2 regions of the Acidovorax sp. Q11 genome follow, and region 1 is predicted to be linked to the other one. Evidence: riboswitches for the same ligand, from Rfam matches in the RefSeq annotation. Region 1 holds a riboswitch; the other holds the start of a gene.
What was found. Region 1 has a riboswitch for glycine ahead of gcvT (glycine cleavage system aminomethyltransferase GcvT). Riboswitches for the same ligand answer to the same signal wherever they lie in the genome.

Region 1 (14,591 bases):
ATCATCACGCAGGCGATGTTGCCGCTGTGCTGCTCGCACTTGGCCTGCAGGTCGGCCAGGTCCACATTGCCGTTGGCGTCGCAGGCCGTCACCACCACCTGCATGCCCACCATCTGGGCGCTGGCGGGATTGGTGCCATGGGCGCTGCTAGGGATCAGGCAGATGTTGCGGTGGCCTTCGCCACGCGACTCGTGGTAGCCCTTGATGGCCAACAGGCCTGCGTATTCGCCCTGGCTGCCGGCGTTGGGTTGCAGGCTGATGCCGGCATAGCCCGTGGCCTCGCACAGCCAGGCGCGCAGCTGTTCGTCCAGCGCCTTGTAGCCCTGCTGCTGGTCAGCCGGGGCAAACGGGTGCATGTTGGCAAACTCGGGCCAGGTGATGGGGATCATCTCGCTGGTGGCGTTGAGCTTCATGGTGCAGCTGCCCAGCGGGATCATGCTGCGGTCGAGCGCCAGGTCCTTGTCCGACAGCTGGCGGATGTAGCGCAGCATGCCGGTCTCAGAGTGGTGGGTGTTGAACACCGGGTGCGTGAGGTAGCGGCTGGTGCGGCGCAGCGCGGCGGGGATCAGCGGTTCGATGCCGTTCTCGAAAGCGTCGAAGGTGGGCAAAGCCTGGCCGTCCTTCGCAAAGATCTTCCACAGCAACTCGATGTCGGCGCGCGTGGTGGTCTCGTCCAGCGAGATACACAGGTAGTTTTCAAAGCAAATTCGCAGGTTTGCGCCTGACTGTATTGCCTTTGCAGCTATTGATTTTGTAGCGCCATCGGTTTTCAGCACCAACGTGTCGAACGTGGCTTGTTCACGCACCGGCGCGCCCAGTTGCACGAGGCCCCGGGCCAGAATGGCGGTGTAGCTGGCCACGCGCTGGGCAATGCGCTGCAGGCCCTCGGGGCCGTGGTACACGGCGTACATGCTGGCGATCACGGCGGGCAGCACCTGGGCCGTGCAGATGTTGGAGGTGGCTTTTTCGCGGCGGATGTGCTGTTCGCGGGTTTGCAGTGCGAGGCGATAGGCTGGCTTGCCGTGCACGTCCACGCTCACGCCCACCAGGCGGCCGGGCAGGTTGCGCTTGAACTCGTCGCGGCAGGCCATGAATGCGGCGTGGGGGCCGCCAGCACCCATGGGCATGCCAAAACGCTGGGTGGTGCCCACCACGATGTCGGCGCCTTGTTCGCCGGGCGGTGTGATCAGGGTCAGGGCCAGCAGGTCGGCGGCCACGATGAAGGCGGCCTGCTTGGCATGGGCTTTTTCCACATCGGCACGCAGGTCGTCAATGCGGCCGCTGGTGGCAGGGTACTGGGCCAGCACGGCAAAGTAGTCGCCCGCCAGCAGGCTGTCCCATTCCTCGGCCGAGTTGGCCAGGCGCACTTCCAGGCCCAGGGGCTTGGCGCGGGTCTGGATCACTTCAATGGTCTGGGGGTGCGCGTCGCCGGCCACCACAATCACGTTACTCTTGCTCTTGACCGAGCGCTTGGCCAGGGTCATCGCCTCGGCGGCTGCCGTGGCTTCATCGAGCATCGACGCGTTGGCAATCGGCATGCCGGTCAGGTCGCACACCATGGTCTGGAAGTTGACCAGAGCCTCCATGCGGCCCTGCGAAATTTCAGCTTGGTAAGGCGTGTAGGCGGTGTACCAGGCGGGGTTTTCGAGGATGTTACGCAGGATGACGCCCGGCGTGTGCGTGCCGTAGTAGCCCTGGCCAATGAAACTCTTAAGCACCTTGTTTTTGCCCGCAATGGCCTTGAGTTCGGCCAGCGCTGCGGCCTCGGTGGTGGCCGCTGGCAGATCCATGGCGCGGCTGCGTGCGATGGAGCGCGGCACGATGGAGTCAATGAGCGCGCGGCGCGAGGCCTCGCCGATCACGGACAACATGTGGGCTTCATCCGCTGCGTCGATGCCGATGTGGCGGGGCAGGAATTCGGCGGCGTTTTCCAGCGCGGACAACGGCAAGGAGGTGGGCAGGGCGGCAGTCATGGCGGGCGTTCGGGGTGCTATGAAAAAAGAAGCTGCTGGCGCTTGTCAGTCGGACATTTCAAAGGATTTTTCTTTGAAATCCAATGGAATCAAACGCAGGCAGCTATGGTTTTGAAACCGGAGACGAATGGGCCAAGCGCCCATCAGGCGTTGGCTGCAAAGGCCGTGTAGGCCGTCTCGTCCATCAGGGCGTCGAGCTGGGCCACATCGGCCAGCTTGACCTTGAAGAACCAGCCCGCGCCCAGCGGGTCGCTGTTGGCCAGCGACGGGTCGGCGCGCAGGGCTTCGTTCACTTCCACGATCTCGCCGGTCACGGGCATGTACACGTCGGCAGCAGCCTTCACGGACTCGACCACGCCCGCCACGTCACCCTGGCTGAAGCTCGCACCCACCTCGGGCAGGTCCACAAACACCACGTCGCCCAGCGCATCTTGTGCGTGCACGGTGATGCCCACCACGGCAGCAGCGGTGTCGGCGGTGTTGATCCATTCGTGTTCTTTGGAAAATTTGACGGTCATGGGGAAGCTCCTCAAGCAACGGGTAAATAAAGGAATCAGCAATGTAAGCGGCAAAGGGCCGTGGTTTATGCCTTGGCGTGTGCGACGTGCGTGGCGCATGCCAGCGCCCCCGCGCAAGGGCCGCCCCGCCGCGCTGGGGGCGTCCCCCTTCCAGGGGGAAGGCGCCGTAGGCGACTCAGGGGGTATGTCATTTCTTCAGCCGCGAAAGTAGTTGGCGGGCGTGAAAGGCATGGCGCGCACTTCCATGGGCACGGCCTTGCCGCGCACGATAGCGTTCACACGCGTGCCGATGGCGGCAAATGCGGGCGCCACATAGCCCATGGCCACGGGCTCGTTCACCGTGGGGCCCAGCAGGCCACTGGTGACTTCGCCGATCTTCTGGCCGTCCGTGCTTTGCAGCTCGGTGTGCTCGCGTACGGGCACACGTTCCAGCGCCACCAGGCCTACGCGCTTGCGTAGCAGGGTGGCGGGGTTGTCGATCTGCGCCAAGACTTTGTCGGCGCCCGGGAAGCCGCCCGCGCGGGCGCCACCGGTGCGGCGCACCTTCTGGATGGCCCAGTTCAGTGCGGCTTCAGGCGGCGTGGTGGTGGTGTCGATGTCGTTGCCGTACAGGCACAGGCCCGCTTCGAGACGCAGCGAGTTGCGGGCACCCAGGCCGATGGGTTTGACCTCGGGCTGGGCAAGCAGGGCGCGGGCCAGGGTGTCGGCCTGCGCAGCGGGCACCGAGATTTCAAAACCGTCTTCACCGGTGTAGCCGCTGCGGGTCACAAAGCAGTCGCAGCCTGCAATGCTGAATGCGCCGCCGGTCATGAACACCAGTTTTCCCACGCCGGGCGCGAGGCGGGCGAGGGCGGTGACGGCCTGCGGGCCCTGCAGTGCGAGCAGGGCGTGGTCGGGCATGGGCACCACTTTGCAGCGCTGGCCGATGCGGGCCTGGATATGGGCAATGTCGCCCACCTTGCAGGCGCCATTCACGATCACGAACAGCGTGGACTCTCCATTCACCTCGCCCTGGTTGAAGAACATCAGGTCGTCAATGACCGTGCCCTCGTCGGTGAGCAGCAACCCGTAGCGCTGCTTGCCTACGGGCAGGTCGATCACGTCCACGGGCATCAGGGTTTCAAACGCCGCAGCTGCATCGGCGCCGATGAGTTTGAGCTGGCCCATGTGCGATACGTCGAACAAGCCCGCTGCGGTGCGGGTGTGCACATGCTCGGCCATCAGGCCTGCGGGGTACTGCACGGGCATGGAATAGCCCGCAAAAGGCACCATGCGGGCGCCCAGCTCGATGTGCAGGGCGTTCAGGGGCGTGGTGAGCAGGGTAGACGTGGCAGGGGCTGACATGGCGGAACTCCGGGGCAAATGGGGGCCGCAGCCACACGGGTGGCCACGGGATTTGCCCTGCTGTCCGCTTTACCTGAGAGATTCACCGCAGCGCCCTGGCTGGCCATGCGGTTTGCTCCTTCGGTGGATGGCCTCATCACGCGGTGCGGTGGGCCATCTCTCTCCAGCAAGGGAACGCCCGCATCACTGCGGGCGGTTGTCAGTCCTTTTGCCTGAGCGTTCGGCTGCTGCCTGCGCCTTCGGCGGTGCTGCACGCCCTGTTTGGCGGGCGGAGCACTCTCTCCTGACGGGCGGGATTCTAACGCCTACTTGGCATAGACCAGGTCACGCAAGGCCAGAGAAATCGATGGCACATAGGTAATGACCAGCAGGCACACCAGGATCACGCACACAAAAGGCAGCAGGTGTTTGATGATCCGGTCCAGCGAGATCTTGGCCACCGTGCAGGCCGCAAACAGGTTCACACCAAAGGGCGGTGTGATCATGCCCAGCGCCAGGTTCACCACCATGATCAGCCCGAAATGCACCGGGTCGATGCCAAAGTGCATGGCCACGGGCGCCAGGATGGGCGCCAGCACGATGATGGCGGCGCTGGTCTCGATGAACATGCCGATCACGAACAGCGCCGCATTCACGCCCAGCAGGAACAGGGCAGGGGACTGCAGCACGGCTTCGAGCCAGCGGCCGATGGCATCGGGCACCCCGGCACGTGTGATGAGGAACGCAAACAGCCCGGCGTTGGCGATGATGAACATGATCACCGCCGACGAGATGGCCGACTTGCGCAGGATGGCGAACAGGTCCTTGATGCGGATCTCGCGGTAGATCACCATGCCGACGATGAGCGCATAGAACACGGCCACGGCCGATGCTTCGGTGGGGGTGAAAACGCCGCCGTAGATGCCGCCCAGGATGATCACAGGCATGAGCAGCGCCCAGCCTGCCTGCAGCGTGGCCTTGCCAAAGGGCATGCGGCCATCGCCGTCGTTCTTGCCCCAGCCCTTGTACTTGCAGTACGCCCATACGAAGAGCATCAGCGCGGCGCTGATCAGCAGGCCCGGGCCAAAGCCCGCGATGAACAGCTCGCCAATGGACACTTCGGCGCTCACGCCGTACAGGATCATCGGAATCGAGGGCGGAATGATCACGCCCAGCTCGGCACTGGTGGCCTGCAGCGCCGCCGCATAGCTGGTGGGGTAGCCATGCTTGATGAGCGCGGGGATCAGGATGGCACCAATCGCAAACGTGGTGGCTACCGACGAGCCCGAAACGGCCGCGAAGATCATGCAGGTGAGCACGCAGGTCATGGGCAGGCCGCCCTGCACGCCGCCCACGATGCTCTTGGCAAACTCCACCAGGCGGCGCGAGATGCCACCGGTCTCCATCAGGTTGCCCGCGAGGATGAAGAAGGGGATGGCCGCCAGCGGAAACTTGTTGATCGAGGCGAACATCTCCTTCACCGAGATCAGCATGTTGGCGTTGGATGCCTGGATGCCCAGGATGGAAGCGAGGCCGATGGACACGGCCACCGAAATGGTGAGTGCAAAGCAAATCACCATCGTTGAAATCATGACCATGCTCATTGGGCGGTCTCCAGTTCCATGCGCAGGGGGTCGATGAGATTGCCGATGATGCCGACAGTGCAGAACAGGCCGCCGATGGGCATGGCCAGGTAGGCCCAGAACATCGATACGGATTCCAGCCCTGCCATGCTCTGCACACCACCGCGCTGGGCGTAGTCCCAGCCGTACCAGATGACGATGCCGATCAGCGCCAGGGCTGCCAGCGCGACCACCCAGTCCAGCACCCGCCGCAGGGCGGGAGGGCTCCAGCGGTACAGCACATCCACGCTCACCATCGCCCCCTGGCGGAAGGCGGCGGGGATGGCGAGGAACACCATCCAGATCAGGCTGAAGCGGATCAGCACTTCCGTCCATTCGGCGGGCTGCTCCAGCACAAAGCGCATGAGGATCTGGAACATGCCCAGCGAGGCAGACAGGGCCAGCATGGCGCAGGCCCCCAGCATGGCGATGAACGTGGTCCATCGTTCAAAGGTGAGAAAAGCATTTTTCATGGGGCGGTTCCAGCCATGGGCAGTTGTTGAATCAACAGGGGGAACAACACGGTAAGCAATCAGGCAATAAACCCGGGGCGAGAATAAAAACGCCCGATAGCGCTTGCGCTACGGGCGTTGGTTGCTACTACAACGATAGTAGCGTGGGCATCACTTGAAATCGCGGATCTTGTCGAGCGTGGCCTTGCCGAACTGTTTTTCGAATTCGGCATTCACGGGGGCCAGTGCGGCCACAAACTTGGACTTGTCGGGGTTGTCCACCACCGTCATGCCCTTGGCGCGCAGGTCGGCCACACCCTTGGCATCGTCTTCGTCCACGCGGGCCCGATTGGCCTTGGTGCCTTCCTTGGCGGCGTCGATGAAGGCCTGTTTGTCCGCGGCCGACAGTTTCTCGAAAGCGCCCTTGTTCATCACGAAGATGGCAGGCGAATACACGTGGCCGGTCAGTGTCAGGTGCTTTTGCACCTGGTCGAACTTGGCCGAGATGATCACGGGCAGCGGGTTCTCCTGGCCGTCCACAGTACCTTGTTGCAGGGCCGTGAACACTTCGGGGAAGGCCATGGGCGTGGTGATGATGCCAAAGCCCTTGTACGCGGCGATGTGCACGGGGTTCTCCATCGTGCGCATCTTCAGGCCCTTGAGGTCATCGGGCGTGTTCACCGAACGCTTGCTGTTGGTCATATGGCGGAAGCCGTTTTCGGCCCAGGCCAGGGCCTTGAAGCCCTTGCTGTCGAACTTGGTCAGCATCTCCTGGCCGATGGGGCCGTCCAGCACGGCGCGGGCGTGGGCCTTGTCGCGGAACAGGAAGGGCACGTCCAGGATCTTGGTCTCTGGCACAAAGTTGGGGATGGGGCCTGTGGAGCTGAACGCCAGCTCCTGCGTGCCCAGCTGCACGGCTTCGATCGACTCGCGCTCGCCACCCAGGGCGCCGTTGTAGAAGGTCTGCACCTTGTAGCGGCCACTGGTGCGCTTTTCGACTTCCTTGGCAAACGTGTCGATGGCAATCCCCTGGTGAGAATTCTGGGCCGTCGAGATGCTGATGCGCATGGTGGTCTGCGCGGCAGCGGTGGCCACAAAGCCGAGCGCGAGGCTCAGGCCGACGACGAGTCTGGTCAATTGCATGGTGTCTCCTGTTGATGGTGGGGCAGGGGTGGGTTGCGCTGGGGCCCTTGCGGAGCCGCCCCCGACCTCGCTGAAATTATGGCGGTGCAGCATGGCCGCAGGCATCCGGGTTTGTGCTGGTAAGCGTGCTTATTAACTGGGCTGCAGGGCGTTTGCAGTTGCATTGGCGACACTCCGAGTGCTGGGCTGGCAGACCTGTACATGCGGTCTGTATGGCCGCCGCCGGGTGCTCGTGATGGGGCCCGGAATGCCAAGGGCCCCGTGCTGGCGGTAACCAGCCGGGGCCTTGTCAGTTTGTGCGCTCCGGTAAGAGCGCCTTGATGAAAGAAGTATGCGCCGCGTGGCAGAGATGAATTTGCTGAATTCGCTTCGATTGGCCTTGTTTGCAGAAAAATTTGCTGCAATGGAAGAATTTTGTGAATAATCCGGCCGATGGATCGCCTCGATAGAAAAATTCTCGCCGTGCTGCAGGGCAACGCGCGCGCCAGCTTGCAAGAGATCGGCCAGACCGTGGGCCTGAGCCCGTCGCCCTGCTGGGGGCGCATCAAGAAGATGGAAGAGGCGGGTGTCATCCAGGGCTACACGGTGCGCATCAACCCGCAGTCGCTCGACCTGGCCGACACGGTGCTGGTGCAGGTCACGCTCGACAGCCATTCGGACAACACGCTCGAAAAATTTGGCGAGACCCTGGCCAGCATTCCTGAGGTGATCGAGGCACACCTGGTGTCGGGCGACTACGACTACCTGCTGCGCATCGTGGTCAAGGACACGCGTGACTACGAACGCCTGCTGCGCGAGAAGCTCTACAAGATCAAGGGCATACGCCACAGCCGATCCAGCTTTGTGCTGCGCACGCTCAAGAAGGCCGATCTGCCGCTTTTTGTGGGGTCGATTTGAATAAAAATGGCCGCTTCCGCGCTATGGTCAAGCGCTTTGTGCTATCAAAATAGGAGCATTCGGCGTTTGCTGAAATGCGCTTGGGAGCCTCCACCATGAACCTGCGATTTGTCGAAGCCTTCTACTGGGTAGCCTCCCTCAAGAGCGTGACACGTGCGGCCGAGAAGCTGTTCCTCACGCAGTCGGCCATGTCAAGTCGCATTGCGGCACTCGAAGAAGAGCTGGGCGTGCTGCTGCTCGACCGGCGCGACAAGCACTTCAAACTACCTGCTGCGCATCGTGGTCAAGGACACGCGTGACTACGAACGCCTGCTGCGCGAGAAGCTCTACAAGATCAAGGGCATACGCCACAGCCGATCCAGCTTTGTGCTGCGCACGCTCAAGAAGGCCGATCTGCCGCTTTTTGTGGGGTCGATTTGAATAAAAATGGCCGCTTCCGCGCTATGGTCAAGCGTTTTAAGCTATCAAAATAGGAGCATTCTGCGTTTGCTGGAATGCGCTTGGGAGCCTCCACCATGAACCTGCGATTTGTCGAAGCCTTCTACTGGGTGGCCTCCCTCAAGAGCGTGACACGTGCGGCCGAGAAGCTGTTCCTCACGCAGTCGGCCATGTCAAGTCGCATTGCGGCACTCGAAGAAGAGCTGGGCGTGCTGCTGCTCGACCGGCGCGACAAGCACTTCAAGCTCACGGTGGCCGGGGCCCGTTTTCTGGTCTACGCCAAGCGCATGCTGGAGCTGCAGCGCCAGCTCAAGGCCGAGATGGGCTCGGGCGGGCCGCTGGAGGTGTCGATCCGTCTCGGCGCCATCGAATCGGTGCTGCACTCGTGGCTCATTCCGTGGGTGGAGCAACTGCGCAAGGACAACCCGCTGCTGGAGCTGGAACTGACGGTGGAGACCACGCCCGTGTTGCTCGACCAGATCCGCCGGGGCACGCTGGACGCCGTGTTTGCCGCGTTGCCTGCCGCAGCCGACGGCATTCGCAGCCAGGCCGTCACGCCGATGGAGATGGTGTTTGTGGGCAATAGCAAGACGCACCGCAAACGCCGCTATGCGCTCCAGGATTTCGCGGGTGCCGACATCCTGACCTTTCAGCGCGGCTCTCAGCCCCATGTGTTTTTGCTCGACACGCTGCGCCAGGCCCAGGTCGAGCCACGTTGCGTGCACACCATCTCGTCCATCTCGGCCATGGTCCAGCTGGTGCAGGGCGGCTTTGGCGTGGCGACGCTGCCCCGGCTGGCGGTGCAGCGGCTGCTGGCGTTCCCGGACCTGCGTGCGCTGGCCTGCGATACCCCGCTGAAGCCTCTGCCCATCCACGTGAGCTACCGCGAAGACCCCTCGTCACCGGCGATGGAGGCCGTCGTGCGTTCAGCGCTCAGTTTTATCGACACCCAACAGCCGCCATCCAAGGCGCGCAAAGCCCAAGCCTGAGCGATCCCTGGCGCATGCATGCACCGGCGCAGTGCATGCAACGCCGCACGTTCAGCGTTCCACCCTTCATCCTGCGGGCGCTGATCAAAGCTGGGTCGAACTGCCCGCAAGGGCAAGAAACGCCATTGCGCAGCGTTTTTTGCGCGCCATCCACCATGCCCGGGTTAACCCTTGAATCGTCTGCAAGGGTTAACCCTTGGCACCAACTTGGTTCTCCTTGCCCCAATGGTGTGCATCGAAAAAATCGATGAGCTAAGAGAAAATTTTTGAATTTGCCAGCAGGCAGCGCAGCCCAACACAATCCGCCCAACGTCATGCAATTGACATTTCTCAATGCAAGGAAACACGGTGGATTCAGTTCAAGAAAAAGCGCTGGCAGTGTTTGGCGCCGAGGGCATCAACCACCCCGGCCATGTGCGCAGCATCATCCGGCAAGGCGCCTGGGCATCGCACACCAGCGGCCTGGCGCATGGCCGGGTGCAGGGCAACCTGGTGATCCTGCCGGAGGTGCAGGCGGGTGATTTTCTGCGCTTTTGCCAGCGCAACCCCAAGCCCTGCCCGGTGCTGGCCGTGAGCGAGCCCGGCCAGGTCATGCTGCCATCGCTGGGCGAGGGCATCGACATCCGCAGCGACGTGCCGCAGTACCGCGTCTGGCGCCATGGTGAGCTGGCGCAAGAAGTGACCGACATCACCGACCTCTGGCGCCCCGACCTTGTGACCTTTGTGCTTGGCTGTTCGTTCTCGTTCGAGTCGGCGCTGCAAGAAGCCGGTATCAGCCTGCGCCACATCAACGAAGGCAAGAACGTGGCCATGTACCGCACCAACATCGCCACCGAACCCGCCGGGCCCTTTGGCGGCGCGATGGTGGTGTCCATGCGGCCCATGCCTGCGGCGGATGTGATTCGTGCCGTGCAGGTCACCTCGCGCTTTCCCAACGTGCACGGCGCGCCGGTGCACATCGGCGACCCCGCGCTCATCGGCATTGCCGACATTGCCAAGCCCGACTACGGCGACGCCGTGGCGCTGCTGCCCGATGAGATTCCCGTGTTCTGGGCCTGTGGCGTTACGCCGCAGTCCGCCATCCTCAATGCCCAACCGGCGTTCTGCATCACCCACGCGCCGGGCTGCATGCTGGTGACCGACCTTTTCAACCATCAACTGGCCAGCTTTTAAGGCCCAAGGAGTTCCCCATGAAGAAAATCGCTTTCGGTATGTGCGCCCTCGCTGTCGCTGGACTTTCGCAAGCCCAGACCAAATGGGATCTCCCGTCAGGCTATGCATTGAACACCTTCCAGGTGCAGAACCTGCAGCAGTTCGTGCAGGACGTGGACAAGGCCACGGGCGGCAAGCTCAAGATCACGGTGCACCCCAACGCATCGCTGTTCAAGGCCAATGAAATCAAGCGCACCGTGCAGTCGGGCCAGGTCGCTTTGGGCGAATTCATCCTGTCGGGCGCAGCCAACGAGGCGGCTGCCTATGGCGTTGACTCCATTCCTTTTCTGGCCACCAGCTATGTTGAGTCCAAGCGGCTGGATCAGGCATCCCGTCCCTTGCTTGTCAAGACACTGGGCGCCCAGGGCATGAAGCTCCTGTACACCGTGCCATGGCCCGCGCAGAGTCTGTACTCCGTCAAGCCGGTGACGGCGCTCAAGGACCTGAAAGGCACCAAGATGCGCGCTTACAACCCCGCCACCTCGTACATCGCGAGTGCGGTGGGTGCCCAGCCCGTCACCATCCAATTGGCCGAGCTGTCTGCCGCACTGAGCACCGGCACCGTGGACAACTTCCTGACTTCCAGCGCCAGCGGCGTGGACAGCAAGCTCTACGAGAGCGTGAAGTATTTCTACGGGGTGGCCGCCTGGCTGCCACGCAACGCGGTGGTCGTGAACCAGAAGGCATTTGACGCGCTGGACAAGGCCACGCAGGAAGCGCTGGTCGCGCAGGCTGCCGTGGCCGAGCAGCGCGGCTGGGCGATGAGCGAGAAGAAGGACCAGGAGTACCTCAAGGAACTGGCCGCCAAGGGCATGCAGGTGGATGTGAGTGCCGAGAACCTCAAGAAGGAACTCAAGGCCGTGGGCGAGCGCATGACCGCAGACTGGATCAAGACCGCAGGCGACGAAGGCAAGTCCGTCATCGACGCCTACAACAAGAAGTGAGACCGGTATGACCCATATCTCTCACACGTCGGTGGCGGCGGGCAGCGCCGCCGCTCCCGACCTGCCGCCGCACCTGCTGCGGCGCGCACTCGATGCCGCCTACCTGGCTGCTGGCGCAACAGGTGCGGCGTGCGTTGCGCTCATCTGCGTGCTGATGGTGGTGCAGTCGCTGGGGCGGCAGCTCGGCTTTCCCACGGGCGCCATCAACGATGTTGTGGCCTGGTTGTGCGCAGCGGCAGCGTTCCTGACGATGGCACATGCCTTCAAGCACGGTGATTTTGTGCGGGTGACGCTGGTGCTGGAAAAACTTTCCCCCTCTGCGCGCCGCAGGTTCGAGCTGGCGAGCCTGAGCGTGGCCGTGGTGGCTATCAGTTACCTGGCGTGGTGGGCCTGTGTCTTCACCTACGAAAGCTGGCTGTTCCATGAGTTGGCGCAGGGCCTGTGGGCTATCCCGATCTGGATTCCGCAAATGAGCTTCGCGCTCGGTGCGGTGCTGTTCCTGGCGGCGGTCATCGATGAATGGTGGATCGTGGCGTGCGGCGGGGTGCCGACCTTTGTCCGGCTGGTGGAAGAGCGCCACGCCAAGGGCGATTTTTCCTCCGATCTTTGAAGGAGCATGAACATGGACATTCTTTCTGTGGGCGCCGTCTTGCTGCTGCTCATGCTCCTGATGCTGTCCGGTGGCGTCTGGATCGCCATGACGCTGGCCATCTGCGGCTGGGTCGGGCAGGCCTTTTTTACCAACAGCCAGCCCGGGTTGAATCTGTTCTCCGCGTTCTGGGAGAGCAATGCCAGCTGGGAGCTGGCGGCCTTGCCGCTTTTCATCTGGATGGGCGAGATCCTGTTTCGCACCAAGCTCAGCGAGGAGATGTTCAGCGGGCTGGCACCCTGGCTGGGCAAGGTGCCTGGGCGGCTTTTCCACACCACCATCCTGGGTTGCGGCATTTTCGGCTCGGTCTCGGGGTCGTCGGCGGCCACTTGCGCCACCATTGCCAAGGTCTCGCTGCCCGCCCTCAAAAAGCGCGGCTACAACGAGAGCATTGCCATCGGCTCGCTGGCCACGGCCGGCACTCTGGGCATCCTGATCCCTCCGTCCATCACCATGGTGGTGTATGCGGTCGCGGCCGATGCCTCCATCATCCGCATCTTCCTGGCGGGCTTCCTGCCCGGGTTGCTGCTGATGCTGCTGTTCTCGGGCTACATCGCCTGGTGGTCCATGCGCAACAAGGCGCTGATGCCTGCGGACGAGCCTGTCCTGAGTTTTCGCGAAAAACTCCATCTGTCGCGCAACCTCATTCCCTGCGCCCTCTTGATCGTCTTCATCTGCTGGTCCCTCGTGGCCGGGTGGGCCACGGCAACCGAATGTGCGGCCTATGGGGTGGTGGGGGCACTGGCCCTGGCCGGATGGAGCCGGGCGCTGACCTGGCAGAACTTCAAGGAAGGCCTGGCGGGCGCGGCCCGTACCAGCTGCATGATCATGTTCATTCTGGCGGGTGCGGCCTTTCTGACCAAAACCATGGCGTTCACCGGCATACCCCGTGAGCTGGCGGAATGGGTGGACTCGCTGCACCTGTCGCCCTATGCATTGATCGCCTGCCTGGTGGCCTTCTACCTGGTGCTGGGGACGGCGCTGGACGGCATCAGCATGATCGTGCTGACCGCTGCCGTGGTGATGCCCATGATCGAAAAAGCCGGTTTTGACCTGATCTGGTTCGGCATCTTCGTGATTCTGCTGGTGGAGATTGCCGAGGTCACACCGCCCGTGGGGTTCAACCTGTTCGTTCTGCAGAACATGACAGGCAAGGACAGCAACCTGATTGCCAAGGCTGCCATACCTTTCTTCATGTGTCTGGTGGTGTGCATTGCGCTGATCACCATGTTCCCGCAGATCGTCACCATCGTCCCGGACCTTGTCATGGGCCAGGCCAAGTAGTTCCCGGCCTTTTCGCCCCGCATCTGCCGGCGGGTGTTCTGCCGGCATCCATCCCCCGTTCAGGAGCCTGCCATGAAGATGGTGTTGCTGGCCGCGCTTGCCGTGGCCCCGATGGCGTACGCCCAGACCCAGTGGAAACTGGCCACAGGCTACCGCGCAGAGTCCTTCCACACCCGCAATGTGGTGCAGTTTGCGCAAGACGTGGAGCGCGCTTCGGGTGGGGCGCTGCGCATCGAGGTCCATGCCAACAACACGTTGTTCAAGCTGGGCGAAATCCCCCAGGCCGTGCAGGACGGAAAGGCCCAGGCGGGCGAAACCATCATGACCAGCCTGGTGCAGGGCATGCCCATTGCCGGGGCCGACACCGTGCCATTTCTGGTGCGCAGCTACGCCGATGCGCGCCGCCTGTGGGATCTGCAGCGCCCGCTGATCGACGGGCACTTTGCAGCCAAGGGCCTCAAGGCCCTGTATGCCGTGCCCTGGCCACCCCAGGGGCTGTTTTCCATCGCGCCGGTGCGTTCGTCGGCCGACTTCAAGGGCACGCGCATGCGCACCTACAACCCGGCCACCGTGCGCATTGCCGAGCTGCTGGGCGCCACCCCGGTGGACGTGCCCATGGTCGAAGTCAACAAGGCGCTGTCGGCGGGCAAGCTCGACTCCATGATCACCTCGGCCCTGACCGGGGTGGAGAACCAGGTCTGGGGCCAGATCAAGCAGTACTACGGCATCAATGCCTGGTTGCCCAAGAACATCGTGTTTGTGAACCAGCAGGCGTTTGATGCGCTGCCCCCGGCCGCGCGCCAGGCCGTGACGCAGGCGGCGGCTGAGGCTGAAACGCGCGGCTGGGCCCTGAGTGCCGCCGTGGCAGAAGAGTCGGTGGGCGAGCTGCAGCGCAAGGGCATCAAGGTCGAGCGCGCATCCGCCGAACTGGACACCGAACTCAAGCGCCTGGGCGAACGCTTTTCCCGGGAATGGGTGCAGTCGGTGGGCAACGAGGCCAACAAGATTTTCATTCCCTACTACTTCCAACGCTAGTCCGCTAGTTCGTTAGTCCGTCAGTTCATCCGTTAACCAGTGAGTCCTATCACCATGCAAGCACCCTCCACCATGACCACCGCACCGGCCGGCAACCGCTGGCAGTTCTGGA
Region 2 (14,591 bases), on a different contig from region 1:
TGGAGACGCGCCGCTCTGCATTCGGCACCAGCGTCATCACGCCGTCCAACCAGCTGTACGTGCGTAACAACCTGCCTGCGCCCGACGCGGCCATTCTGGACAACCGCGATGCCTGGAGCGTATCCGTCGAAGGGGTGAAAAACCCGCGCAGCCTGACGCTGGCCGAACTTCGCACCCTGGGCGTGGAAACCGTGGCCACGGTGCTGCAGTGCTCGGGCAATGGGCGGGGCTTTTTCCCCAGCAAGCCCAGCGGCACACCCTGGCAGGTGGGTGCGGCAGGTTGTGTGGTCTGGAGCGGTGTGCCGCTGCGCAACGTGGTGGCGGCCCTGGGTGGCCTGGCCGATGGTGCTGCTTACCTGACCGGCACGGGCGGCGAAAAACTGCCCGAGGGCGTGGACCCGCTCACCGTGCTGGTGGAGCGCTCGGTGCCCGTGAAGGCACTGGATGACGCTCTCCTGGCCTGGGAGATGAATGGCGAGCTGCTGTCGCTCGCGCACGGCGGCCCGCTGCGGCTGGTGGTGCCGGGCTACCAGGGCGTGAACAACATCAAGTACGTCAAGCGCGTGGCGTTTACCAGCGCACAGTCACAGGCACGCATCATGTCGCACGGCTACCGCATGTCGCCCCCCGGCAGCAAGGCCAGCCCCGACCAGCCTTCGGTGTGGGAGATGGGCGTCAAGTCCTGGATCAACGGGCCGCTGCCCGACAAGGGCGCGCTCAAGCCCGGGCAGGTGCAGGTGCATGGCGTGGCCTTTGGCGGCACACGCGGCATCAAGGGTGTGGAAGTCTCGGTCGATGGTGGCAAAACCTGGTTGGCGGCCAAGCTCATCGGCCCCGACCTGGGCCCGTTTGCCTGGCGGCAGTTTGCGCTGCCCGTGCGTCTGGAGGCAGGCAGCCATGTGCTGGCCAGCCGCGCCACCGACACGGCGGGCAATGTGCAGGCCGAGCAGCGCGAGGAAAACCTGGGCGGCTACAACAACGCCAGCTGGCGCGACCACGCTGTCACGGTGGCTGTCGCCTGACATGGGGCGGTGGAACCGAGCGCGCCACCTCGGGGTGGCGCTGTGGGCTGTCGGTGCCTGTGCGGCGGCCTGGGCCGCCGACCCTGCCGAACTGGCGCGTGGCAAGGAGCTGTTCACCAAGATCCAGCCCGCCTGCGCGGTGTGCCACACGCTGCAGGCCGCTGGGGCCGAGGGCCAGGTGGGCCCGGTGCTGGATGAGCTGAAACCCGACGCGGGCCGCGTGTTGCGCGCGCTGAAGGCAGGCATCGGCGTGATGCCCTCGTATGCCGAGCGCATGAGCGAGAAGGACATGCTGGCCGTGGCGCAGTTTGTGGCGCACGCCACGGGCGCGGCCAAGTAGGCGCGGGCTTTCGTGGCGGTTGCAGCGCTGCCTCGCTGCAACCGCGCGCTGCTTCAGGCCGCCGTGCGCGACGGCACCAACGCCGCGCCCGCCGCACGCCCCTGCAAGCCCTGGAACGCAAAGTCCACCTCGGGCACGCGGCCGCTCACGATGTCGGCCAGGGCCTTGCCCGAGCCGCAGGCATGCGTCCAGCCCAGCGTGCCGTGGCCGGTGTTGAGGAACAGGTTGCCCACCTTCGTCTTGCCGATCAGCGGCACGTTGCTCGGTGTAGCCGGGCGCAGTCCGCTCCAGAACTGGGCCTGGCTCGCGTCGCCCGCGCCAGGGAAAAGCTGTTCCACACGCCGCACGATGGCCTCGCAGCGCACCTGGTTCAGGTGGCGGTCGTAGCCGTTCAGCTCGGCCGTGCCTGCAATGCGCAGGCGATCACCGCCGCGTTCGCTGGTGTAGCGCGAGAACACGAGCTTGAACTCGTCGTCTGTCAGGCTCACCTGGTGCGCCTTGCTGGCGTCTTTCACCGGCATCGTCACCGAGTAGCCCTTGGCCGGGTAGATGGGCAGCTGGATGCCCAGCGGCTGTGCCAGCAGCGGGCTGAACGAGCCCATGGCCAGCACAAACGCATCGCCGCGCACGCGCTCGAACCGGCCCTCGGCGTTGGTCACTTCCACGTGGTCGATGCGGCCGCCTGCCTCGCGCAGTGCGGTGATGTGGTGGCCCATGCGGAACTGCACGCCCGCCGCCTCGCACAGCTTGGCCAGCTCGCGCGTGAACTGGTTGGCATCGCCCGATTCGTCCTCGGCCGTGTAGGTGGCGCCCGCCAGCTGCGGGCGGATGTGGGCCAGCGCGGGTTCAAGGCGCACGGCCTCGTCGGCGCTGATGACCTGGCGCTCGCAGCCCAGCTGGCGCATCTGCTCGGCCGGGGCCAGTGCGCCGTCGAATTCCTTTTGGTTGGTATAGAAGTGGAGGATGCCCTGCGTGCGCTGGTCGTACTGGAGGCCGGTGGCCGCGCGCAGCTGCTGCAGCGTGTCGCGGCTGTAGGTGCCCAGGCGCACGATCTGCTCGATGTTGTGGCGCGTGCGCGCGGGCGTGCAGTTGCGCAAAAAAGACAGGCCCCACAGCCACTGGCGCATGTCGGCTCGGATGCGGAACAGCAGAGGCGCGTCCTCCTTGCCCAGCCACTGCAGCACCTTGAGCGGCGCGCTGGGGTTGGCCCAGGGCTCGGCATGGCTCACCGAGATCTGGCCGCCGTTGGCAAAGCTGGTTTCGGCGCCGGGCGCACCCTGGCGGTCGATGACGGTCACCTCGTGACCGAGTTGCGAGAGGAAATAAGCCGAAGTCACGCCGAGCAAGCCGGCGCCGAGAACGATCACGCGCATTTTTGAAGCCTTTTAAGGGGTCTGCGCCTGATGGGTATGCGATTGCAGCTACTAAATCAATAGCAAGCAGCTGGCGCATGTCCGCCAGGCTGCCGCTCCCCCTGTCCTTGGTACCTGAGAGATTCACCGCCATCCCACCCGGGCTGCGGCTTGCTCCTTCGGTGCGCTTCGCGTTGCGCGAAGCGGCTCTCCAGACGGCTTTGAAAAATGGTGCAGTACGGAACCTGAGCGTGTATGGGAGTTTGCGCCTTCGGTGCACAGCGGGCGGTGCCACTGCGCTCTCCTGCGGGGGCCATTCTAGGAGCGCACGACACGCGAAAACCGACTCCTGTGCGCTAATGGGCCGCAATCGTTGCTGATGCTGGGGCCGTGGGCCCCCGGTGGCTGGTGGCCATAATTTGCCGATCTCCCTGACCCTGGAACCGCCCCATGCCCGATACCGCCTTTGACCCGCAGACCAGTGCCGCCGTGCTCACCATGGCCCGCCAGGGGCGCACGCCCCGCCCGCTGGACCTGCCCGCTGGGTTGCGCCCGCAGAACGCGGCCCAAGCCTATGCGGTGCAGGACGCGGTGGTGCGCGAGCGCGGCGAGGTCGCGGGCTGGAAGGTGGGCGCGGCATCGCCCGATGCACTGCCCGCGCGCGCGGCGCTCACCCGCGATTCGGTCTGGGTGGCGCAGGCCCAGCACGCCGGGCAAGCCGCTGTGCACCTGCCCGCCGCCGGTTTTGTGGTGCTGGGGGTGGAGGCGGAACTGGCCTACGAACTGGGCGCCGATCTGCCCCCGCGCGCCGCGCCCTACAGCCTGGACGAGGTGCGTGCGGCCCTGGTGTCGGTGCGCGCTGCCATCGAGGTGTGCGACACCCGTTTTGCCGCCTGGGCCCAGCAGGGCGAATGGAGCCGCCTGGCCGATCAAGCCTGCCATGGCGCCCTGGTGGTGGGCGCCGGGACGGCCGATCTAGCGGCAGTGCAGCCGCTGGCGCAAGGGGTGAGGCTGTGGGTGAACGAATCGGTGGCCGTGCAGCACACCACCTGGGGCAACCCGGCGGGCGACCCGCTGCGGTTGCTGGTGTGGCTGGCCAACGAAGGCGCACACAGCCTGGGCGGGCTGCGCGCAGGCCAGTGGGTGACGACGGGCTCGTGCACCGGCACCGTGCTGGTGGCGCCGGGCACCCGGGTGGTGGCGGATTTCCCGGGCCTGGGCCTGGCGGAGCTGGTGTTCGACTGAACAGCACCCAGCCAACGCTGCCCCAGTCCGCCGCGCCTTTCAGCGCCTGTTTGTGATCTCCTGCGAGATCGTAAACAGGCTCTCAGTTGCGGTAAGGGTTGTCGGGGCTGCGGTCGTGGCGGTTGGATACACCGTCGCCATCGCGGTCCCGGTCGTGGCGGTTGGGCACACCATCCCGGTCGCGGTCCCAGCCGCCACGCTGCATGTCCCAGCGGCCGCCATGTTCCACCCAGCGCGGTTCGCGGTAGTGGTACCCGGGGCGGGCCTTGACCCAGTGGCCTTGCTGCCAGACATGGCGGTGGCCACGCCACTCCCAGTGGCCGGGCACCCAGACCATGCCCCGGCGTGGGTGGGGCACGGCCTCATGGCGGGGTGGTGGGGGCGCCTGGTACTGCACCACCACAGGCGCCGGGCCGTGGTAGCGGGGCGCGTCCGCACCGATGACAACGGTGGCGCTGGTGTGCTGCGCGTGCGCTGCCGTGGCGGCAGCCAGCGTCAGCAGGGCGATGGATACAGCGGCGAGTGCATTGCGGGCCATGGTGAACTCCTAAAAATGGTCCCTGTCGGAACCGGAGCCTTGATGCTGCGGGCCCTGCGTCAAGCCGGTGTAGTCGGATTGCGAAGTCTTGTGAAGTTGTGTTTCCTGGGGCGGAGGCGCATGGGAGGAGTGTGATTTTTGTCACGCTCGCGGCAGGGCTCAGCGCCACCAGATCACCACCGCCAGCAGCATCAGCGCTACCCATGCGGGGTGCCGCCCCTCGGTGGCAAAAAATACGAGCAGCCCGCAGGCCAGCGTGGCGCCTGCCGCCACATCCGCTACCCAGGCGCCCAGGCCCGCGTCCACGGGCACCATGCCCAGGCGCCACAGCAGGGCGCTGAAGGCCCAGCCCAGCACCGTCACCAGGTGCCAGCTGCCCCAGAGGATGCGCACATGCTGCTCGCGCAGCACGGGCTGGCCGCCTGTGGGCACCACGCCACGCAGGCGCAGGGTGCGGAACACCAGGATTTCTCCGAGCACGGAATGGACGGCGCCCACCAGGGCCAGGCCCACGGCTGCAAGCACCAGCGAAGTGTTCATGTTTTGTCTCCTCTTGGGACTGGGCACTGCTCAGGCGGCCAGGGTCCGTTGGCCGGGGGACCAGCACATTGCCAGCGCGGGTGGCAGCACCAGCCAGAAGCCCGATGCGGGCATGAGCGCGATGCCCAGCAGTGCCAGGGCCAGCACCCCCAGACCCAGTGGACGCAGCAAGCCGGGGGCTGGCGCCGCATGGCGCTCGATCAGCAGCACGGCCCAGCCCAGCAGGGCCAGCACGGCGCCAAACAGCACGAACCAGGCCACAGCGCCCGCCATGGGGTCGGTGCCCACGCTGTCGATCACGCCGCGCCGAACGATCTCCTCCAACTGGGGCGGGAACACGATGGCGGCAAACAGCGTGTGGATGGCGGCCACGGCGAGCAGCCACAGGCCCTTCCAGGCGGTGCGAAGCGTAAAAGGAGGTGGGGGGGTGAGGGTCATGGCGGGCAAGCTCCGTGAAGGGGGCATGGTCAGGTGGTCAGGGCTTGGCGGTGGTGCGGGCGAGCCAGTGCGCGCCCCGGGTGTGCACCCGTGCGCCCAGTTGCGTGAGCAGGTGCATCAGTCCCATCCACATGCGCTCGAACGCGGGCATTTCGCAGGGCACTTGCTGCAGGTGGCGGCCCAGCACGCGCTGGTCGGCGGGTGGGGTCAGCGGCGGTGGGGTCTTGGTGCCAAAGTCAAACACCGCCTGTGTGAAGGGCTCGATCTGCCAGGCCTGCATCTCGGCCAGCGCGGGGGCCAGGTCAGTGCAGTAGGTGGGCAGGCTCACATCGGCCCCGGCCAGACCCAGGGCCTGGTAGGCCTGCAGCACGAGTGCATGGCGCTGCGGGTCGTCCGCAGGCCGCAGCAGCGCCGACCAAGCCTGCGCCACCTGGGCGCGAAACCCTGCGGACAGGCTGCGCGTGCAGCCAAAGTCCAGCACGCCCACCGTGCCATCGGGCGCAAACACAAAGTTGCCCGGGTGCGGGTCGGCATGCACCCGCCCCAGCACAAAGAGGCAGTGCATGAACCAGTCCCACAGGTGCTGCCCGGCCTGGTCGCGCTGCACCTGCGTGGGTTGGGTGGCCAGCCAGGCCTGCAGCGGCTGGCCCGGCAGAAACTGCTGCGTGAGCACCTGGGCGCGGGTGTGCGACAGGATGGGCCGGGCCATCACCACCCCCGGCTGCGCGGCGTGCTCTGCAAACCACTGCAGCTGTTCGGCCTCCTGCAGGTAGTCCACCTCGCGCAGCAGGGTGGCTTCGATCTCGGCCATCACGCCGTCCATCACCGCGTCGGTGGGCAGGGGCAGATCGGTGTGGGCCAGTGCGCGCAGCGCGGCACGCATGAGCTGCATGTCGCTGGCAATGGTGGCGGCGATGCCGGGGTACTGCACCTTCACGGCCACCGTGCCGTGGCCCGTCAGCTGTGCGCGGTGCACCTGGCCCAGGCTGGCGGCGGCAAATGCGGTGGGCTCGAAGTGGTCGAACAGCGCCTCGGGCTCTTGCCCGAAGGCCTGGCGGAACACGCGGCCCACCAGTGCGCGGTTGAGCGGTGGGGCCTGGTGGTGGGCGCGGGCCAGCTCGCGCCGCACGCCCTCGGGCAGCAGCTGCGGGTGCATGCTGAGCAGCTGCGACACCTTGAGCGCCGAACCCCGCAACTGCCCCAGCGCGCCGAACAAGATGCGGCCCAGCGCTGCCTCGTGCTCGGCCTGCGCCTGGGCTGAACGCTTGCGCGTGCGGTGCGAGAGCTCGGCCATGCCGATGCGCGCTGCCGCCAGCCCGGTGATGGCGCTGCGGGCCAGCTTGCCGGTGCGCGGGGCGTCCGTTTCAGTTTTGGCCATGGTTTGCCAGGCGCTGCGCCGTGCCGCGTGCAATCACGCGGTGGATCGGCGTGATCACCGCCATGTACGCGTGGCCCAGTGTGTTGTGGATGTGCACCACCGTGCTCAGCACCACCCGGGGCGCGGCGCCGGGAGCCGCGGGCTGTTTGCAGATGGACACCTGCACGTCCAGGTGCTTGTCGTCCTGGCCCATCACCACCTCGGTGTCGCTCAGGTGCCGGATGCGGAAGATGCCCACCCGGTCGCCCACGCGGTAGCTGCGCGCGTCGCGCAGTGCGCGGCCACTGGCGGGCGGGTGGCCGTCGTGCAACTGGCCCAGGTCCTTCAGGCCCACCAGGCGCACGGCCTTGTTGCGCACAAACATGAGGGCGCGTGTCCATGCCGGGGTGCGGGCCGCCACATCCAGCCACGACTGCAGGGCCGAGCGTGCGGGGTGTCGGTCGGTCACCTCGTAGGCGTCAAAAAAATCGGCCCCGGGCAGCGTGGCGTGGATGGCCGTGCCCTGTGGCACCTGGGTGGCGCGCGCGGTGGTGGGGGCTGCGATAGCGGCGGGCGAATTCATGGTGTGCTCTTCTTTTTGTGGGTGGCGGCGGGTGCCGCCGCCGGGGTGCGGGGCGCGCGTGTGGCGCGGCGTGGGGGCGGCGCCGGGGGCTCGGGGCTGCGCGCGGATGGGGCAGCCGGGGCACTGCCCAGCGTCTGCCGCGCCAGTTGCAGCATGCCCAGCAGGCCGCTTCCGTGCTGGGCCATGCGCGCCATCTGGCTGCGCAGCACAAAGCCGCCCAGCTGCGCCACGCGGTTGACCAGGCCCACGCGCAGCGCCTGCACCAGCACACCCAGCGACAGGTCCACCAGCTGCGTGGTGTCAGCGAACTCGTCGGAGGTGTCGGCCAGCCAGTAGCTCACCACGCCCGCGAGGTAATCGGTATAGAGGCTGCCCGCCAGGCCCTTGAAGTCGCAGGGCTCGATCTCGCCGCTGGCCTCGGCGGCTTCCAGAAAACTGCTCACCGCATCGCGCAGGCCCTGGCGCGCCGCCAGGGGCTCGGCCAGCATCGACAGCGGCGAGCGCCGCGCCAGCCCGCGCACCTGGGCCACGAACTCGCGGTCGGCCAACAGGCGCTCCAGCACCGCGTCGGTCAGGCGCTGCAGCTTTTCCTGCAGGCCGTAGCCATCAAACCCCGGGGTCTGCAGCGTGTCGGCCAGCGCCTGCTGGACGGTGTCGTCCAGGTAGCCGACCACGATGCGGTCCTTGGTGGGGAAGTATTTGTAGATGGTCGCGTCGCCAATGCCTGCGGCACGCGCGATGTCCTTCATCGTCGTGCCGTCAAAGCCCTGGCGGGTCATGAGGTCCACCGCGCTGGCCACGATCTGGCGGCGCGTGGCATCTTGTTGCTGGCGGGTGGTTTTCATTTGACTATCTTTAAATTAACAAAATTTGTTATTTAAAGAATAGTTGTTTCTCTTTGAGGGGTCAAGCCTCGTGGGCCGCTGTGGCTTGTTTTGAGAGCCTGTGAGGCTCCTTTTGATGCACTTTTTTGGCCTTCTCCGCGCATGGGTAAAGCGGATTAAGCTATCAATAAGTGAGCATTCGGCTACCTGCGCATGCTGGAGAACGCCTCGAACTCCCAGCTGCGCATGGCCAGCAGCAGGGTGTAGCCCTCGCGCTCGCGTTCGGGCAGCTTCTGGTCGGCCAGGTGCTGCTGGGCAAAGTCCTGGGCCACGCGCTGCATGCGCTCCATGAAGGCGGGGGCCAGGCTGCGGCTGATGTTGCCGTGCACCAGCAGCACGCCTTCGCCCGTGCCGTCAAAGCCGCCCGCAAAGTAGTCGAGCAGCGCGTGCTCGCGAAAGTAGTTCATCACCGGGCCATGGGGCCGCCAGCGGAAGGTCTTGGCCAGCTTGAGGCGGTAGCGGTTGAGCGGCCGCAGCTCGATGATGCCGATGCGGTCGAGCTGCGCGAGGTATTTGATGCCCTCGGCCTCGGTGAGACGGTAGGTGGTGACGACCTGCTCCAGCGTCCATTGGCTGAGCACGCAGATCGCCATCAGCAGCAGCTTCTTGTCGCCCACCACGGCCTTTTCCTGCTCCTGGCTCAGCTCCTTGAGCAGCGGCTGCGCATCGGCCACGCGCCGCGCCAAGTCGGCAAAGTCCAGCGCCAGTGCGCGGCAGATGGCGTCGATGCGCGACAGCGGCATGTCGCCCTTGGCCAGCATGCGCTTGACGCTGGACTCGGCCATGCCCAGCGCCTGGGCCAGGTCGGCGTAGGTCATCTGCGCGGTTTTCAGTTCCTTTTTCAGGGCGGTGACGAGGTCGGCGGTGGTGCTCATGGCTGGGGGCGGTTGGCGGGTATTGGTGGGTGTTAGGTATCAATTATCAATACCCAGGGTGGCATGGGTAGCCCTTTGTGCGACTTTTACGGGGCCCAGACGCGATGGCCTGCCCACACTGCGCGGCATTCCAACCCCGCAGGATTTCCGCCATGCCGTTGTTTTCTTCCGCAACTCCTCTCAACCGGGCCGAGACTGGCTTGTTGCTGGGCGCTGCTGCCCTGATCGCCCTGGCCGTCTGGGGGCCGGTGCTGCCCGCCAGCGAACACCAGCATGCGTTTGCCGACCAGCGGGTGTGGCTGGGGATTCCCTGCGCACTCGATGTGCTGAGCAATCTGCTGTTTGCACTGGCCGGTGTCTGGGGGCTGGTGGCGCTGCGCCGGGCGGTGGGCTTGGACGGGGCCTCGCGGTGGCTGGCCGGGCTGTTTTTTGCGGGCCTGCTGTGCACGGCAGCGGGCTCCATGCTGTACCACTGGCAGCCACACGACGCGGGCCTGCTGTGGGACAGGCTGGGCATGGTGCTGCCCTTTGCAGGCCTGCTGGGGCTGGCGGCCACCAGCCGCGTGAGCGAGCGCGCCGGGTGGGCCGCCGCCGGTGTGGTGCTGCTGGCCGGGCCGCTGGCCGTGGTGTGGTGGGCGCACACCGGCAACCTGTTGCCCTGGGCCGTGGTGCAGCTGGGCGGCATGCTGGTGGTGCTGGCCCTGGCGTGTTTGCCCCGGCGCGATGGCGCGCTGGCGGTGCACCTGGGCGCGGTCATCGGCCTGTATGCCGTGGCCAAGCTGTTCGAGGCGGCAGACCACTCGGTGTTCGACGCTACCTACCAGGCGGTGTCGGGCCACAGCCTCAAGCACCTGTTTGCCGCAGGTGCGGCCTGGCCCGTGTTGACGGCTCTGGCGGCACGGCACCCCCGCCCGGCATCCGGCGGTCCGCAAGTCACGCTGTTTGTGCAGAATGGCGCCCACGCCGTGGGTGTCGCCCGCAGTTCACGTGTGTGAAGCGCGGGCGCGGAAAATTCCAATAAGCCAACCCATCGGAAACGAGGAGAAACGCATGCATCCCGAGACCCCCTCAGCCAGCGCGGCGCCAGCATCCGTGCCAACGCCCACGCAGACCCATGAGGACCCGAACCAGTTTGCCCTGCTGCGCCAGCGGCGGTTCGCCCCGTTTTTCTGGACGCAGTTCTCCGGCGCGGCCAACGACAACCTGTTCAAGTTCGCGTTCACCGTGATGGTGACCTACCAGCTCAGCGTGGACTGGCTGCCGCCCGCCATGGCCGGGCTGGTGATTGGTGCGCTGTTCATCCTGCCGTTTTTGCTGTTCTCGGCCACGTCGGGCCAGCTCACCGACAAGTACGACAAGACGAAGATGATCCGCTTCGTGAAGAACATGGAGATCGCCATCATGCTGGTGGCGGCCGTGGGCTTCATCGGCGGCAACATCCCCATCCTGCTGCTGTGCACCTTCCTCATGGGCGTGCACTCCACGCTGTTTGGACCGGTCAAGTTCGCCTACATGCCTCAGGTGCTCAGCGAGCGCGAACTCACGGGTGGCAACGGCATGGTCGAGATGGGCACCTTTGTGGCCATCCTGCTGGGCAATGTGGCGGGCGGCCTGCTGGTGGCCATCCCTGGCATTGGCCACACCACGGTGGCCGTGGCCTGTGTACTGGCGGCACTGGTTGGGCGCGCGGTGGCGCATTTCATCCCCTCGGTGCCTGCCACCGACCCTGGCCTCACCATCAACTGGAACCCCTTCACCGAAACCTGGCGCAACCTCAAGCTCGCGCACGGCAACATCGTGGTGTTCCGCTCGCTGCTGGGCATCAGCTGGATGTGGTTCTTTGGTGCGGTGTTCCTGAGCCAGTTCCCCAGCCTCGCCAAGAACGTGCTGCATGGCAACGAGCAGGTGGCTTCGCTGCTGCTGGTGGTGTTTTCGATTGGCATCGGCATCGGCTCGCTGCTGTGCGAGGTGCTCTCGCGCAGGCATGTGGAGATCGGCCTGGTGCCGCTGGGCGCCATCGGCATGAGCGTGTTCTCCATCGACCTGTACTTTGCGTCGCGCAGCCTGCCGCCGTCTGAAATCATGGGCCTGGCCGCCTTCATGGCCCAGGGCGCCCACTGGCGCGTGATGATGGACCTGCTGCTGCTCAGCCTGTTTGCGGGGCTGTACAGCGTGCCCATGTATGCGCTGATCCAGATGCGCAGCCAGCCCACGCACCGCGCACGCATCATCGCGGCCAACAACATCCTCAACGCGCTGTTCATGATCGCCAGCTCGCTCATCGCAGGCGCCTTGCTGGGCGCGGGCTTCACGGTGCCGCAGATCTTCCTGTTCACCGGCATCGCCAACGCGGTGGTGGCGTTCTACATCTTCATGCTGGTGCCCGAGTACCTGCTGAGGTTTGTAGCCTGGGTGTCGTCGCGTTTCGTCTACCGCTTCAAGGTGCAGGGCGACGAGAACCTGCCTTCAGCGGGCGCCGCCATTCTGGCCTGCAACCATGTGAGCTTTGTGGATGCCGTGCTGCTCATGGCAGCCAGCCCACGCCCCATCTACTTCGTGATGGACCACCGCATCTTCCGCGTGCCCGTGCTGGGCTGGCTGTTCCGCCTGGCCAAGGCGATCCCGATTGCGCCCTACAAAGAAGACCCCAAGACCTACGAAGCGGCCTTTGACCGTGCAGCCCAGGTGCTGCGCGAGGGCGACCTGCTCGCCATCTTCCCCGAAGGCGGCATCACCAAGGACGGGCAGCTGCAGGAGTTCAAGGGCGGCATCATGAAGATCATCGAGCGCGCGCGTGCCGAGGGCATCGAGGCCCCCGTGATCCCCATGGCACTGACCAACCTGTGGGGCTCGTACTTCAGCCGCATTGAGCAGGGCGGCGCCATGGTACGGCCGTTCCGCCGGGGCTTCTACAGCCGCGTGGGCCTGAATGTGGGCTCTGCCGTGGCCCCGACCGAGGTGCAGCCCACGCTGCTGCGCGAGCGGGTGCAGAAGCTGCTGGCGGCCTGACGGTCCCGGGTGGGTTCAGTCCGCCCGGATTTGCGCGCGCTGGGCAATGGCGCGCATGCGCGGCAACTCGTCTTCGATCTGCGTAAGCACGGCACCGCCCGTGGCGTACGACGGCTCCAGCCCGACGGCGATGAGCTTGCTGCGGACCTCCGTGTCCGCCAGGGTGTCGGCCAGGGCCTTGTGCAGTTTGGCCTTGGCCTCGGCGGGCAAGCCGCGTGGCGCAACCACGGCCAGCCAGGAGTCGGCCGAGAACCCGGGGAAGCCACTTTCCGCCACCGTGGGCACGTCGGGCAGCTGCGTGGCCCGCGTTGCACCCGTGACGGCAATGGCCTTGATCTTGCCCGCCTTGAGCTGTGGCAACGCTGCCGCCACGGTGTCGATGGTGAAGGGAATCTGCCCGCCCATCAGGTCGGCCATGGCGGGGGCGCTGCCCCGGTAGGGCACGTGCATCAGCTTGATGCCAGTTGCCGACCAGGCCAGCTCGGCCGCGAAATGCCCTGTGGTGCCGTTGCCGAACGAGCCGTACGAGAATTTGTCGGGCGTGCGCTGTACGGCGGCGATCAGCTGCCGGAGGTTGTTCACAGGCACATCGCGGTGGGCCAGCAGAATCAGCGGCACACGGGCGACCAGGCCCACGGGCTCGTAGCTTTTGACGGGGTCGTAGGGCAGCTTGGCGTTCAACGCAGGGTTCACGGTGAAGGTGGAGCCGGAGCTGATCAGCAGCGTATAGCCATCGGCAGGCGCATTGGCCATATAGGCCGCGCCCACCACGGTGCCCGCGCCCGCCTTGTTCTCCACCACGATGGGCTGGCCCAGGCGGTCGCCCAGTTTCTTGCTGATCGTCCGGCCCACGATGTCCACGGCGCCCCCCGGCGGGAAGGGCACGACGAGCTGCACCGGTTTGGCGGGATAGCCATCGGCATGGGCCAGCTGCAGCGGGCCCAGCCCCAGCCCAGCGAGGGCTGCCGCCAACAGGACCACGCGACGCCGTCTGACAAGCTGCAAGCACTTCATGGGGACTCCTTGGATCGGGGGAATGGGCGGGCCCCCCGCCTAGCGGCAAGGGCCTCTTCAGATCAGCGACAGCCCGGCCAGCTGTGCCAGCCGGTGCTGCTCGCTGGACGCATCAGCCGTTGCGAAAAAGAAAGCTGTAGGCGTTGAGCGCCGGCACCCCTCCCAGGTGCGCATACAACACGCGGGAGCCTTCGGGGAATTCGCCCTTGCGCACCATGTTGATCATTCCGTGCATGGACTTGCCTTCGTACACCGGGTCGGTGAGCATGCCTTCCTGGCGTGCGCACAGGCGGATGGCTTCGAGCGTGCCCTCGCTGGGCAGGCCGTACTCGGGGCCGCCGTAGCGCGTGTCCAGCACCACGTCCTCGGCGGTGAGTTCCTGGCCCAGCTCCACCAGCTTCGCGGTGTTCTGGGCGATGCGCAGGATTTGCGCGTGGGTTTGTGCGGGCTTGGCCGAGGCGTCGATACCAATCACCTTGCGCGCCCGGCCGTCGGCCGCAAAGCCCACCACCATGCCTGCTTGCGTGCTGCCGGTGACCGAGCACACGACGATGTAATCAAACTGGAAGCCCAGCTCCTTCTCTTGCTGGCGCACTTCTTCGGCAAAGCCCACGAAGCCCAGGCCGCCGTACGGGTGCTCGGAGCAGCCTGCGGGAATGGGGAAGGGCTTGCCACCGGCCTTCTTCACGTCGTCCATGGCCTGCTCCCAACTGGGGCGGATGCCGATGTCGAAGCCTGCAGCGTCCAGACGCACGTCGGCGCCCATGATGCGGCTCATCTCGATGTTGCCCACGCGGTCGTACACCGCGTCGGAGTAGTTCACCCAGTTCTCTTGCACCAGCACGCACTTCATGCCCAGGTGTGCGGCCACGGCGGCCACCTGGCGCGTCTGGTTGGACTGGATGCCGCCAATCGACACCAGCGTGTCGTAGCCGCCCGCAATGGCTTCGGGGATCAGGTATTCGAGCTTGCGCGTCTTGTTGCCGCCAAAGGCGAGGCCTGAGTTGCAGTCCTCGCGCTTGGCATACAGGTGCACCTTGCCGCCCAGATGCGCCGACAGGCGAGGCAGCGGCGTGATGGGCGATGGGCCAAAGGTGAGCGGGTGGCGGGGGAATTTTTGCAGATTCAAGGCGGTGTTCCGGTCGATGAAGAAGGGGCGCAAGCGCAGGGCTTGCAGTGCCTTCATCGTAGAAAAACACACGCATCACGTGGTTGCAAAGTTTGGTGAAATTTCGGAGATATTTGCTTCTGGATCAGAATGATGTTGACTAATATTTTTTAGAAAAAACAATGTGCGCAACAAAAGTTCGTCCCAAGAATGTGCCGCAGGCCGATGTGTCGGCCGAGCTGGATCGCACCGACAAAACCATCCTGCGCCAGCTGCAGCGCGATGC

Region 2: linked by a shared signal. The riboswitch ahead of ACYZGB_RS08335 (D-amino acid dehydrogenase) and the one ahead of gcvT (glycine cleavage system aminomethyltransferase GcvT) in region 1 are both predicted to bind glycine.

Annotation. Positions count from the first base shown of each region.
Region 1 covers NZ_JBUDZG010000002.1:101,927-116,517, forward strand. The annotation lists gene gcvP (aminomethyl-transferring glycine dehydrogenase) at 1-1,973, opposite strand, end outside; gene gcvH (glycine cleavage system protein GcvH) at 2,117-2,491, opposite strand; gene gcvT (glycine cleavage system aminomethyltransferase GcvT) at 2,687-3,835, opposite strand; glycine riboswitch at 3,886-4,012, opposite strand; glycine riboswitch at 4,034-4,123, opposite strand; gene ACYZGB_RS02910 (TRAP transporter large permease) at 4,141-5,418, opposite strand; gene ACYZGB_RS02915 (TRAP transporter small permease) at 5,415-5,909, opposite strand; gene ACYZGB_RS02920 (TRAP transporter substrate-binding protein) at 6,060-7,031, opposite strand; gene ACYZGB_RS02925 (Lrp/AsnC family transcriptional regulator) at 7,464-7,928, shown strand; partial or broken gene ACYZGB_RS02930 (LysR family transcriptional regulator) at 8,024-8,203, shown strand; partial or broken gene ACYZGB_RS02935 (Lrp/AsnC ligand binding domain-containing protein) at 8,190-8,348, shown strand; gene ACYZGB_RS02940 (LysR family transcriptional regulator) at 8,444-9,355, shown strand; gene ACYZGB_RS02945 (putative hydro-lyase) at 9,752-10,528, shown strand; gene ACYZGB_RS02950 (TRAP transporter substrate-binding protein) at 10,546-11,511, shown strand; gene ACYZGB_RS02955 (TRAP transporter small permease subunit) at 11,588-12,121, shown strand; gene ACYZGB_RS02960 (TRAP transporter large permease) at 12,134-13,444, shown strand; gene ACYZGB_RS02965 (TRAP transporter substrate-binding protein) at 13,517-14,479, shown strand; gene ACYZGB_RS02970 (hydantoinase B/oxoprolinase family protein) at 14,534-14,591, shown strand, end outside.
Region 2 covers NZ_JBUDZG010000007.1:67,131-81,721, reverse strand. The annotation lists gene sorT (SorT family sulfite dehydrogenase catalytic subunit) at 1-1,022, shown strand, start outside; gene sorU (SorU family sulfite dehydrogenase c-type cytochrome subunit) at 1,024-1,362, shown strand; gene ACYZGB_RS08335 (D-amino acid dehydrogenase) at 1,416-2,735, opposite strand; glycine riboswitch at 2,827-2,939, opposite strand; gene ACYZGB_RS08330 (2-keto-4-pentenoate hydratase) at 3,165-3,959, shown strand; gene ACYZGB_RS08325 (YXWGXW repeat-containing protein) at 4,042-4,497, opposite strand; gene ACYZGB_RS08320 (hypothetical protein) at 4,657-5,037, opposite strand; gene ACYZGB_RS08315 (DUF6463 family protein) at 5,068-5,475, opposite strand; gene ACYZGB_RS08310 (ABC1 kinase family protein) at 5,513-6,853, opposite strand; gene ACYZGB_RS08305 (DUF2867 domain-containing protein) at 6,840-7,415, opposite strand; gene ACYZGB_RS08300 (TetR/AcrR family transcriptional regulator) at 7,412-8,260, opposite strand; gene ACYZGB_RS08295 (helix-turn-helix domain-containing protein) at 8,443-9,174, opposite strand; gene ACYZGB_RS08290 (hypothetical protein) at 9,327-10,169, shown strand; gene ACYZGB_RS08285 (MFS transporter) at 10,225-12,183, shown strand; gene ACYZGB_RS08280 (Bug family tripartite tricarboxylate transporter substrate binding protein) at 12,199-13,197, opposite strand; gene ACYZGB_RS08275 (1-aminocyclopropane-1-carboxylate deaminase) at 13,310-14,326, opposite strand; gene ACYZGB_RS08270 (Lrp/AsnC family transcriptional regulator) at 14,488-14,591, shown strand, end outside.